One region of the Lentzea chajnantorensis genome, then DNA from elsewhere that is predicted to be linked to it. Evidence: riboswitches for the same ligand, from Rfam matches in the RefSeq annotation. Region 1 holds a riboswitch; each other region holds the start of a gene.
What was found. A riboswitch is a leader RNA that binds a small molecule or an ion and turns the genes downstream of it on or off. The one in region 1 is predicted to bind cobalamin.

Region 1 (4,170 bases):
CTCGTCTGGCCACAGTGGACGAGCGGACCGCGTTGCGACTCGAGGGCCAGTCTTGCGTTCTGCTGCTCGCGCGTTCGCTGCTGACCGAGGAGGATCGGCCTGTCGAGGCCACCGTGATGACGATGGTGTCCGATGGGCGGCGGCTGCGTTATGAGCTGACGCCATGACCGTCCAGACGAAGTTCCGAGGAGCAGGCATTGCCCCGCGCACGTGACGTCCGGCCCCGGCACGAGCAGATCGCGGCGGAGCTGCGCGACCTCATCATGCGCGGAGAGCTGCCGCCGGGTGCGCAGCTGCCGTCGACCGCACAGCTCGTCGCACAGCACGGTGCGGCCAACGCGACCATCCAGCACGCGCTGAAGGCGTTGAAGGACGAGGGTCTTCTCGACAGCCGCGCCGGCAAGGGCGTGTACGTCCGCGACCGGGAACCGCTGGTGGTCGACGCCGCTGCCTACATCGAGCCCGGGGCAGGCCGGTTCCGCTACGAGCTGCTCGCCGTCGACACGGTCGTCCCTCCGGCCGACGTGGCCGAGGGCTTGGGCCTCGGCCCCGGAGTGCCGGCGGTCGTCCGCACCCGGATCCTCAGCCACCAGGACCAGCCGGTGGAGCTGTCAGCGTCGTACTACCCGGTGGACATCGCCGGTGACACCGCCCTGGCGAGACCTGCGAAGATCCGCGGCGGTGCACCTCGGGCGCTCGCTGACCTCGGCTTCGTCCAGCGGTCGTTCGTCGACCGGATCTCAGCGCGCCCACCGACCGTTGCGGAAGCCGAGGCGCTCGACCTGCCCGGCGGGACGCCGGTCATCCGGCAGCTGCGGGTCGTCTACAGCGACCACGATCGCCCGGTGGAGGCGTCTGTGCTGATCAAGAGTTCGCACCGCTACGAGCTGCGCTACCACCAGGCCCTGTAGACCCGGGGCGGTCGCCGCGACGACCGCCCCGGACCATCAGGAAACCGCGACGGGTGCCTTCGCCCGGCGTGTCGCCGGATCGACCAGCAGGCCGAACACCACGCCGAGACCGACGTGGAGCGTGGCCAGCTGGGCGAGTGAGCTGAGGCGGAACTGCCACAGCACGGCCACCGGCATGTCCGCCGGGATCGTGTCCGGCGGCGCGGGGAACGCCACCAGCACCACCGCCACCGCCGCCACGACCGCGAGCAGCACCGCGGTCACGCGGACCGGGTGCGGCTGCGCGGCCAGTGCCGAGGCGAGCCAGCTCGCTCCCCAGACGATCGCCAGACCGGCCACCACCACGCCCAGGTACAGCGCGGTGCGGTAGTTCACCGTGTCCGGGTCGCCCACCGCGGGCGGGTTCGCCGGGTACTTCAGCCACGGCAGCAGCGCCACCGCACCGAACACGGCGACTCCGAACGCGGTGCTGCGGGTGAACGGCGTGCGGTCGGCGAACCAGCGCTTCGACAGCGCGTAGGCCGTGGCGAACACCAGGCCGACGGCGATGCCGACGATCACCACGCCGAGCATGCCGCCCGCGATCTGGACGCCGCGGCTGACCAGCCCCTCCTCGCCGTGCGAGTGGGAGTGGCCGTCACCGGCGGGGGTGCGGGCCTCCTCGACGGCCAGTGCGGCGCGGATGGGGATCTCGGTGACCAGGAGCTGCACGAGCGCGGAGGCGGTACCGGCGATGGCGCCGGCCGCGAGTCCGCGCAGTGCGATCGACCTGTACGTGGTCGTCATCTGCGTGATCAGCGGATCAGTGGCAGGGAACGCCGAGGGCGTGGCGGCCGTCGTGGAAGAACTCGTGCAGCAGCTCCGAGCTCGCACCGAGAGCGAGGCCGTTCTCCTGCAGGACCAGGTAGGTGACGATCAGGCCGAGCATTGAGACGGCGAAGGCCCACTTGGGCACGCGGACGGCGGACAGGCTTGCTGCAGGGCTCGTCATGACGGGCTCCTCCATACCTCGTGGAAGGTGAAACTCCTTACGGCGCCGCAGCCGGTCTCCTGACTCCCGGATCAACGCTGCCCCCGCGTCTTCCCAGCCCCTCGCGGGACCAGTGACGTGCTCGGCGGGGATCGCTTCCCGGTCACAGTGGCGAGGACCGCGCCGGATTTCCACCGGCTTCCCGTCACTGCGGCGCGTGCACCGTAAGGTGAACGGCGGTTCACGCACAACCGGCCATAAGAGTTGTCGTCTTCATCACTTCACAAGAGGGCAGTCCCCGCACTTCCCACCTGCGGCAACGCGGTAGTAAAGGCAGCACGACCGGCGCAGGAACGCGACCTCGCCGGGCAGGGTGACGAATTCCCCGGCACCTTCGAACGGTGGCGCTGCCATGAGCCGGTTGCCGCGTTCCTCCGCTTCCTCCGCACTCAGCGCACCCGCTCGCACCACCATTTTCAGCGCGCCCGCGATGTTCGACATCGCGTTGCCCCACAGCAGACCGCGTGCCACGGGCACGACCGCGTGGACCGCCTCCACGACCGGTGCGAGCGCCTCCGCCGGGCGCGGGCCGAGCCGCGGGGTGTCGATGCGGACGCTCAGGCCGTTGCGGCGGTGGTGCTGCCACCACAGGTTCTCCGGGCGCACGTCGATCGGCAGGTCCGTCGCGGTGAGCGGGCTGAGCAGCCGCGCGGTGTAGCTGAGGAAGAACAGGCTGGCGGCGACGCGGGGCTCGGCGGCGTTGTAGCGGGCCGCGATCGCGTCGATGGTCTCCCTGAGGGCGGGGCCTTCGAGCAGTGCCGTCCCCGGCAGCCACGAGTCGTCCGGACGGCCCACGTCCAGCGCGAAGAACGGGTTGATGCCGCGCACCTGGCGCAGCGCTGCGAGGACTTCGGCGAACTCCGACACAGATTCACGCTACTGGGTGTCCATGCAGGACAGATCACGTCCACGGGCTGGAACAGAGGTGACCGCGGTGTGGACCACCCGTCCGGAGGTGGGAGGATGTGCCCCCGTGAAGACCTTCGACTCGCTGTTCGCCGAACTGACCGAACGAGCCCGCACCAAGCCGGAGGGTTCCGGCACCGTGGCTGCGCTTGAGGCCGGCGTCCATGCGCAGGGCAAGAAGGTCCTGGAGGAAGCGGGCGAGGTCTGGATCGCCGCCGAGTACGAGTCCGACGAGAAGCTCGCGGAAGAGATCTCGCAGCTGCTGTACCGCCTCCAGGTGATCATGCTGGGCCGCGGCCTGACCCTCGACGACGTCTACAAGTACCTCTGACGGAGAGCTGACCGATGCTGCGCGTAGCAGTCCCGAACAAGGGCGCGCTCGCCGAACGCGCCTCCGCGATGCTGACCGAGGCCGGTTACCGGCAGCGGCACGAGCCGCGCGACCTGACCGTGCTCGACCCGAACAACGAGGTCGAGTTCTTCTTCTTGCGCCCCAAGGACATCGCGATCTACGTGGCGTCCGGTGACCTCGACCTGGGCATCACCGGCCGCGACCTGGCCGCCGACTCGGGCGCCGATGACAACGGCTCCTCCGTCGAGGAGCTGCTGGCACTGGGCTTCGGTGGGTCCACCTTCCGCTACGCGGGCCCGCGGGGCACCGACTGGACGGTCGAGGACCTGGAGGGCAAGCGGCTCGCCACCGCCTACCCGAAGCTGGTCGGCCGCGACCTCAAACGCCGCGGCATCAACGCCACGGTGATCCGCCTCGACGGCGCGGTCGAGATCTCCATCCAGCTCGGCGTGGCCGACCTGATCGCCGACGTCGTGGGCTCCGGCCGCACGCTGCGCCAGCACGACCTGGTGGCGTTCGGCGAGCCGATCTGCGAGTCGGAGGCGGTCCTCGTGCACCGCGCGGGCTCGGAGCTCTCGCCGGCCAAGAAGCAGCTGCAGGCCCGCCTGCAGGGCGTCGTGTTCGCCCAGCAGTACCTGATGCTGGACTACGACTGCCCGCGCACGCTGCTGGACGAGGCGATCAGCCTCACGCCGGGCCTGGAGTCGCCGACGGTCGCGCCGCTGGCCGACGAGAACTGGGTCGCGGTGCGGGCGATGGTCCGCCGCCGCGACGCGAACCGGGTCATGGACGAGCTGGCCGCGATCGGCGCCAAGGCGATCCTGGCCTCGGACATCCGGTTCTGCCGCCTGTGATCCTGGAGCACGCCGTGCTGGACGTCCTGCCCGGACGTGCGGCGGAGTTCGAGGAGGCCTTCGGCGAGGCGCGGGAGCTGATCTCCGCCTCGCCGGGCTTCCTCGGCCTGCGGCTGT
Region 2 (4,170 bases), 170 kb from region 1:
CCCAGTTCGTCTTCGGGAACACGACCACGAGCAGCAGGCCGAACGACCACAGCAGCAACGCGACCGAGCCCGCCGACCGCCACCGGGTCAGTCCTTTGTGGACCAGCGCGGTGAGGATGCCGGCCGAGCCCGCGACCAGCAGCAGCACGGCCACGTCGAACACCGGGCGGTAGTCGCCCAGGGCGTACTCGCTGATCGTGCGGTGCAGAGCGCCGACGGTCAGGTCGAGCAGGCCCACCATGGCGACGGTCGCGACGACCGCGAGCGAACCGCCGGTGGCGGCGAGGCGAGGAATCAGCACAAACCGGTCAACGAGCGGGTGAACCCCCGGGGTTCCTGGGTTCAGGAAGCCGACAGGATGCTCTCAGGCGCCGGACAGGTTCCCGGCCGGGAGCACGAGCCCGGTTCGGCGGCGCGTCGCCCCACCCCGGGGACTCAGCGCAGCGCCTGCGCGGCTTCGGCCACCACCGCCTCGGCCACGGCGGTGAGTGCGGGCGAGTCGAGCTTCCACTGCTGCCAGTACAGCGGGACGCTGACCGTGCGGCCGGGAGCGAGGTCGACCAGGCCGTCGAGCACCTGCTGCGGCGGCACCATGCCCCAGCCCAGGCCGGTGGCGACGGCGCGCACGTAGACCTCGGACGACGGGACGTGGTGGCGGTGCTCGGACGCGCCGCGGCCCCGCGTCAGAGTGCGGACGAAGCGGTCCTGGAGGTCGTCGTTGCGGTCGAACACCACGACCGGGGCATCCGGCAGCCACGACTTCAACGGCCCGGCCGCATGCCGGTTCACGAAGGACTCGGCGGCCATCGCGGCGTAGCGGATGTGGCCGAGCTTGCGCACCGAGCAGCCGGCGACGGGGTCGCGCGACGACGTCACCGCCGCCATCACCGCTCCCTGCCGCAGCAACGCCGTCGTGTGGTCCTGGTCCTCGCGGTGCAGGTCGAACGAGATCCGCAGCTCGGGCGGCACGCGGTGCAGCGCGGGCAGGAACCAGGTGGCGAGCGAGTCGGCGTTCACCGCGATCGGCACCCGCACGACCGCGTCCTCGCCGAGCGCCGCCCCGAGGTCCTGGTCGAGCGCCAGCAGTTGCCGACCGTAGCGGACGATCACCTCACCGGACGGCGTGAGCCGCACCGGGCGGGCGCGGACCAGCAGGACCCGGCCCGTGCGCTGTTCGAGCGCCTTGATGCGTTGCGAGACAGCGGAAGGCGTGACGTGCAACGCGGTGGCGGCGGCGTCGAACGTGCCGCTGTCCACCACCGCGAGCAGCGTGCGCACCAGGTCGAGGTCCATCACGAGCGCTAATGGTACGTAAGAATCTTCAGCTGGCCTCATCAAGAACGCGTCAATAGCGTGGACCGCGTGACAGACCTGCTGCTCGGCTTCGGCACCATGATGACCCTGATCGTCGCGATCGGCGCCCAGAACGCTTTCGTGCTGCGCCAAGGACTTCGCCGCGAGGCGGTGGCGAAGGTGGTCGCCGTGTGCGCCGTGTCGGACGCGGTCCTGGTCGCCGTGGGCGTCGCCGGGTTCGGCGCGATCGTCACCCGGTGGCCGCAGGCGGTCACCGTCGCCGCGGTCGTGGGCGGGCTCTTCCTGCTGGGGTACGGGTTCCTGGCCGCGCGGCGCGCACTGCGCCCGCAGGCCCTGCACGCCGACACCGGCGCCCGGCACCGGCCCGTGCTCACCGCGATCGCGCTGACGTGGCTCAACCCGCACGTCTACCTCGACACCGTGCTGCTGCTCGGGTCGATCGCCGCCGGCCGCTGGCTCTTCGGCGTCGGCGCGGTGACGGCGAGCATCACCTGGTTCGCCGCGCTCGGGTTCGGCGCCCGGCTGCTCAGCCCGCTGTTCGCGAAGCCGCGCGCGTGGCGCGTGCTGGACGGCGTGATCGCCGCCGTGATGATCAGCCTCGGGGTCGCGCTGATCGCCGGGACGTGACCAGCGCGGCGACCGCGCAGCCGGCCAGCACGCCGCTCGTCACCGGCGCCGCGGCTCCCGCGAACAGCGACGCGGAGGCGAGCCCCGCACTGAGCAGAGCACCGTAGAAGACCCGCGGCCGAACCTCACCCACGCCGACCACCCTACCCAGGGGACACGCATGTTGGGTGGTGATCAAGGACCCACCACCACATGTAGTATCTGCCGCACTGGTGGTTCGCCGGCCCGGACAACGGGCCGGTGAGGCAAGAGGGAACCCGGTGCGAGTCCGGGACTGCCCCGCAGCGGTGAGTGGGAACGAAAGCCGTCAACGAAGCACTGGGTCGCGAGACCTGGGAAGCGACGGCCGGTAGGCGCGAGTTCGACGCCCACGAGTCCGAAGACCTGCCACCGGGGTGCGCGCAAGCCTGCGCGCACGACACGGTGCCCCGAGGGAGGGCGGCTGTGTGCACCGGTGAACGGTGCGCGCATGCGCTTTTCCTCCTGGGCCCAGCTCGCGAGGAGAGAGCGTGCCCGACCGCCTTTCAGTGGTCATCGAGGAAGCCTGTGCCGATCTTCCGAACGCATCGGCCGAGGCGGTGCTGACCGAGACCAAGCGGAACCTGTACCACGGCATCACCGACGCCGAGCTCGCCCTGGCGCCGATCATGGCCGCCCGCGCGATGGTCGAGCAGGACCCGGACTACTCCTGCGTCAGCGCCCGCCTGCTGCTGGACCGGCTGCGCACCGAGGCGTGCGGCGTCCCGCTGTCGCACGCCGAGATGACCGAGCGCTACCCGTCGTACTTCGCCTCGTTCGTGCGGCACGGCGTCGACTGCGGCCAGCTCGACCCCCGGCTGACCTCGTTCGACCTGGCCCGCCTGGGATCGGCGCTGGACCCGTCCCGTGACCTCCGGTTCCAGTTCCTGGGCCTGCAAACCCTGTACGACCGCTACTTCCTGCACCGCGACGGCCGCCGCTACGAGCTGCCGCAGGCGTTCTTCATGCGCGTGGCCATGGGCCTCGCCCTGGAGGAGGACGACCCCGACGCCCGCGCGGTCGAGTTCTACGAGCTGCTGTCGTCGTTCGACTTCATGTGCTCGACACCGACGCTGTTCAACTCCGGGACGACCCGGCCGCAGCTGTCGTCGTGCTTCCTGACCACCGTGGCCGACGACCTCGGCGGCATCTTCCACGGCATCAGCAACAACGCGCTGCTCTCGAAGTTCGCGGGCGGCCTGGGCAACGACTGGACGCCGGTGCGCGGCATCGGCGCGCACATCAGGGGCACCAACGGCACGTCGCAGGGCGTGGTGCCGTTCCTGAAGATCGCGAACGACACGGCCGTGGCCGTGAACCAGTGCTTCGCACCGGACACCGGCGTCCACACCGCCGACGGCGTCAAGGCGATCAGGGACGTCGTGGCCGGCGACCTCGTGCTCGGGGTGAGCGGCACCTACCGCGAGGTCACCGACGTCATGCTCTACGACCAGGTCGACCCGATGGTCGAGGTGGAGGTCGAGCACTCCGCCGCACCCCTCAGGGTCACCGCCGGACACCCGTTGTACGCCGTCAGGGGCGTGCCGCTCGGCCAGGAGAACGCGCGGACGCTCAAGCAGCTCGCCGGCGACGAGGTGCGGCCGGAGTGGGTGGACGCCGGTCGGCTGGAGAAGGGTGACCTCGTCGCCAGGGTGGTTCCGCGGGAGGTCGTGCCCGTCGCCGGTTTCAGCGAGGACGATGCTCGTCTGTACGGCGTCCTGCTCGGTGGCGGGCACCTGTCGGAGGACGGGGTGCGGTGGGGTGTCTCCGGGAAACCCGGGCTGGACGCGCACCTGGACTTCGTCCGCGAGCACCTGTCGGCGCGCGGTGTCCGCTTCCGGGAGAACGGCCGCGACGACACCCACGTGTGGATCCACTGGGCCTCCGAACCCGAGGTGGGTGCCTCCGCGTTCCCGTTCACGCCTGAGGACCTCTACGACGACGACCGCCGGAAGCGGATCGCCCGCAGGTTCTCCCACCTGCCGCACGCCCAGACCCGGAAGCTCCTGCAAGGCCTGCTGGAGTCGAGCGGCGGTGCCTCCCGCGGCGTCGAGGTCCACTTCACCACGACGTCGCGGTCGCTCGCCGCGGGTGCCCGCTACCAGCTGCTGCGCCTCGGCATCCCCTCTGCCGGCGAGGACCTCGACGTCGGGGTTCCCGCCGTCGAGGGCATCGCCGAACTCGCCGGCTGCCGCCCGACCACCGAGCCAG
Region 3 (4,170 bases), 4.5 Mb from region 1:
GTTCTCGATCTGCTGCTGGTAGCCCTTGACCAGCTCCTCGGCCCTGGCCTCGACCCGGAAGATCTTCCCGAGGTTGCGCAGGTCCGTGTAGAGCGCGTCGAGGGCGGGCATGATGCCGCGCTGCTTGCCCACGCCGTTGCGGCACGCCTCGGTGAGCTGGTAGGTGGCGATCCCGAGCTGCCGCAACGCGTCCGGGGTGAAGCCGGTGCTCTCGCTGAAGCCGTAGTTCCAGCCGGCGAACACGAGGTCGGCGTTGGCGCCCTGCACGACCTCCTTGGAGATCTTGTCGGACAGGTGCTTCGCGCTGTCGAAGTCGGCCTTCCACGGCGAGGTCCGCACGTCGACGGTGTCGATGCCGTTGACGACGTAGCCGGCCATGCGGTCCCTGAGGCCCAGCGCGAACATCAGCTCGGTGATGCCGGTGTCGTTGGTGACCACTTTGGACGGAATCTTGTCGTAGGTCACCTGCTGCCCGCAGTTGGTGACGGTGACGGGTTCGGTCGCGGAGGTGTCCTGCGCGACCGTGGCGCCGCACCCGGAGACGAGCAGCAGGGCGGCGGTGACGAGTGCGGTTCTCACGGGGTGACCTCCTGGTCGAACAGGAGCTGGGGGACTCCTGTCGTGGGGTGGGCGACCACGTGTGCGGTGACGTGGAAGACCTTGGCGACGAGCTCGGGCACGAGGACCTCCGCCGGGGTGCCGGAGGCGACCACCCGGCCCTCGTCGAGGACGTAGAGGCGGTCGCAGTACGACGCGGCGAGGTTGAGGTCGTGCAGCACGGTCAGGACGGTGACGCCGAGTCCCCGCGCGAGCGCGAGGACGTCGAGCTGGTGGCGGATGTCGAGGTGGTTGGTCGGCTCGTCGAGCACGAGCACGCGGGGTTGCTGGGCGATGGCGCGGGCGATCAGCACCCGCTGGCGCTCACCGCCGGAAAGGCTGAGGAAGCTGCGGGCGGCGAGGTGCCCGACGTCCACTGTGGCCAGAGCCTCTGCGACGACAGCGGCGTCGCGCACGGGGTCGCGGTCGTGCGGCAGCCGGCCCATCTCCACGACCTCGGTGACGGTGAAGTCGAACTCGACCTGCGACTCCTGGGTCAGCGCGGAGAGGTCGCGGGCGAGGCCCTGTCGCCTGTGGACGTTCTCGCCGTCGAGCAGGACCGCGCCGGCGTCCGGTCGCAGCGCCCGGTAGACGCAGCGCAACGTCGTCGACTTGCCGCTGCCGTTCGGCCCGACGATGCCGACCACCTCGTCGCAGGCGTGCAGCGTGATGCCGGAGATGATGTTCCGCACGGTGACGTCGTGCACCTCGACGCGCATCAGCGGCCTCCGAAGACGTACGCCCTGCGGCGCATCAGGAAGATGAAGCACGGCACGCCCAGCGCTGCCGTGATGACGCCGAGCGGCAGCTCCTCGGGTGCGGCGAGCATCCGCGCGGCGACGTCCACCCACACCAGGAAGCTCGCACCGGCCAGCGGTGCGAGGGCCAGCACCTTGCGGTGGTCGGCGCCCACGACCATGCGGGTGAGGTGCGGCAGCATCAGCCCGACGAACCCGACGGCCCCGCTGACCGCCACCAGCACCCCGGTCATGGCCGCGGTGACGACGAAGAGGTGCGTGCGGAACCGGTTGACCCTCACCCCGAGCGTGGTCGCGGTCTCGTCGCCCATCGCCAGCGCGTTCAACGGCCGCGCCTTGGTCATCAGGTAGGCGATGCCCAGCGCGGTCACGACCGTGGCGACCGGCAACGACCTCCAGTCCGCCCCGCCGAGGCTGCCGAGCAGCCAGAACATCGCCGCCCGCGCCGCCTCCCCGTGCGGTGCCTGGAACACCAGCAGCATCGCCACGGCCGAGAACCCGTAGGCGAGCGCGGTGCCGGTCAGCACGAGCCGCAACGGCGTGAGCGCCCCGCTCGACCGCGCGGTGAGGTAGACGAGCGCGGTGGCACCGAGTCCGGTGAGGAACGCCCCCGTCGACAGCGCGTACACGCCGAGCCCGGACAGCACCCCCATCGTCGCGACGGCCGTGGCGCCCACGCTCGCCCCCGAGGAGATGCCGAGCACGTACGGGTCGGCCAGCGCGTTGCGGACCATCGCCTGGATCGCGACGCCGACCGCGCTCAGCCCCGCGCCCACGACGGCGGCGAGCAGCACGCGCGGCAGCCGGATGTTCCAGACGATGTGGTACTGCCCGGCGAGGTGGGCGGGCACGGTGCCGCCGGTGACCGCCTGCCACAGCAGGTCGGCGGTGACGCCGAAGGGGACGGAGACGGGGCCGAGCGCGACGCCCGCCACGATGCTGACGACGAGCACGCCGACGAGCGCGCTGATCTTCCCGATCACATGTGCCCTTCCCGCAGTCCACGGCAGGAGTTGGAGTCCTATGTCTGCCGTGTGCGGGCATTCGGGCTCGTCCCCTGGCCGGGGACCTACCGTTGCGGGTCAGCGCCGGACTTCGACCGGTCTTCCCCCACGCACGACTTCGGGTGACCCTACCTGCGCAAACAGGAAGTTCGAAAATTTCTCCGCTGTGATGTCGATCCGGCGGGGTGCCCGTTCGACCTGTGGACGTCAGCGAGCAGGGCACAACGCAGGGAGACCACCGTGAAGTACATGCTGATCATGCGCGCCACCGACGAGGCCTACGCGAACATGGGCGAGCTCGACTTCGACAAGATGCTGGAGGTCGTGGGCGCGTTCAACGACGAGCTGATCCGGGCCGGGGTGCTGCTCGCCGCCGAGGGCCTCGCCGACCCGTCCGAGGGCGTCGTCGTCGACTTCTCCGCCGAACCGGCGATCGTGACGGACGGCCCGTACGGCGAGACCAAGGAGCTGTTCGGCGGCTTCTACCTGCTCAACGTGTCCTCGCTGCAGGAGGCGGTCGAGTGGGCGAAGCGGATGCCGATGGCCGGGCCCGGGTTCAAGACCGAGATCCGCCGCGTGCCGACGATCGACGAGTTCCCGCAGGACAACGAGTGGATCCAGAAGGAGCGCGCCTGGCGCGAGTCCACCGCCCAGCTGTGAAAGTCACGCGGGGACCTTTCGTGCTCTACAAGAGTACGAAAGCTCCCCGCGTGCACTACAACGGTCAGCCCGTGCGGACGTTCGAGGACACGAGGGCGGCCAGGCGGTCGCCGATCGCGTACGTCGCGCCCGGCGACTGGTGGTCGCGGGTCGCCAGGTCGAACGCCACGGACGCCTCGATCCGGCGCGACGCCTCGTGCTCGCCGAGGTGGTCGAGCAGCAGCGCGACCGACAGCACGGCGGCCGTCGGGTCGGCGATGCCCTGGCCCGCGATGTCCGGTGCCGAACCGTGGACCGGCTCGAACATCGACGGGTTGCGCCGCGTCACGTCCATGTTGCCCGACGCGGCCAGGCCGATGCCGCCCGTAACGGCGGCGGCGAGGTCGGTCAGGATGTCGCCGAACAGGTTGTCCGTCACGATCACGTCGTACCGGGCGGGGTCGGTGACCAGGTGGATCGTGGCCGCGTCCACGTGCTGGTATGCCACCGTCACGTCCGGGTGCTGCAGCGAGACCTCCTCGACCACGCGCGACCACAGCGAGCCGGCGTGCGTGAGGACGTTCGTCTTGTGCACCAGCGTCAGGTGCCGCCGCGGACGGGCCGAGGCGCGCGCGAAGGCGTCCCTGACCACGCGCTCCACGCCGAACGACGTGTTGAGCGACACCTCCGTGGCGATCTCGTGCGGGGTGTCCTTGCGCAGCAGGCCACCGTTGCCCGCGTACGGGCCCTCGGTGCCCTCGCGGACCACCACCATGTCGATCTCCGGCGGGTCCGCGAGCGGGCTGCGGACGCCGGGGTAGAGACGGGCGGGGCGGAGGTTCACGTGGTGGTCGAGCTCGAACCTGAGGCGCAGCAGCAGGCCGCGCTCCAGGATTCCGCTCGGCACCGACGGATCGCCTACCGCTCCGAGCAGGATCGCGTCGTGCTGGCGGAGCTCACCGAGCACCGACTCGGGCAACAACTCTCCCGTGGCGTGCCAGCGCGCCGCGCCGAGGTCGTAGCGAGTGATCTCGGCCGCCGGAACGACCTCGTTGAGGACCTTCAGGGCCTCAGCGATGACCTCGGGCCCGATCCCGTCTCCTGGGATCACTGCGAGCCGCATCCACACACCTCCCAGGTGTCAGTCCCCAATTGGTGGGACTACTTTCCTC

Region 2: it holds a riboswitch for cobalamin, as region 1 does, so the genes downstream of both, ACVDFE_RS34135 (ribonucleoside-diphosphate reductase subunit alpha) here and ACVDFE_RS33260 (CbtB domain-containing protein) in region 1, are expected to answer to the same signal.
Region 3: it holds a riboswitch for cobalamin, as region 1 does, so the genes downstream of both, ACVDFE_RS12890 (FecCD family ABC transporter permease) here and ACVDFE_RS33260 (CbtB domain-containing protein) in region 1, are expected to answer to the same signal.

The regions. Positions count from the first base shown of each region.
Region 1 is NZ_JBSDZT010000002.1:6,940,555-6,944,724, reverse strand. It holds gene ACVDFE_RS33275 (GntR family transcriptional regulator) at 1-167, shown strand, start outside; gene ACVDFE_RS33270 (GntR family transcriptional regulator) at 198-911, shown strand; gene ACVDFE_RS33265 (CbtA family protein) at 948-1,697, opposite strand; gene ACVDFE_RS33260 (CbtB domain-containing protein) at 1,714-1,902, opposite strand; cobalamin riboswitch at 1,935-2,109, opposite strand; gene ACVDFE_RS33255 ((2Fe-2S)-binding protein) at 2,158-2,808, opposite strand; gene ACVDFE_RS33250 (phosphoribosyl-ATP diphosphatase) at 2,915-3,178, shown strand; gene hisG (ATP phosphoribosyltransferase) at 3,193-4,053, shown strand; gene ACVDFE_RS33240 (antibiotic biosynthesis monooxygenase family protein) at 4,050-4,170, shown strand, end outside.
Region 2 is NZ_JBSDZT010000002.1:7,111,435-7,115,604, forward strand. It holds gene ACVDFE_RS34115 (DUF998 domain-containing protein) at 1-301, opposite strand, end outside; gene ACVDFE_RS34120 (LysR family transcriptional regulator ArgP) at 436-1,293, opposite strand; gene ACVDFE_RS34125 (LysE/ArgO family amino acid transporter) at 1,393-1,941, shown strand; gene ACVDFE_RS34130 (hypothetical protein) at 1,907-2,074, opposite strand; cobalamin riboswitch at 2,138-2,347, shown strand; gene ACVDFE_RS34135 (ribonucleoside-diphosphate reductase subunit alpha) at 2,451-4,170, shown strand, end outside.
Region 3 is NZ_JBSDZT010000002.1:2,454,665-2,458,834, reverse strand. It holds gene ACVDFE_RS12900 (ABC transporter substrate-binding protein) at 1-579, opposite strand, end outside; gene ACVDFE_RS12895 (ABC transporter ATP-binding protein) at 576-1,316, opposite strand; gene ACVDFE_RS12890 (FecCD family ABC transporter permease) at 1,316-2,338, opposite strand; cobalamin riboswitch at 2,374-2,516, opposite strand; gene ACVDFE_RS12885 (YciI family protein) at 2,600-3,019, shown strand; gene ACVDFE_RS12880 (3-isopropylmalate dehydrogenase) at 3,084-4,121, opposite strand.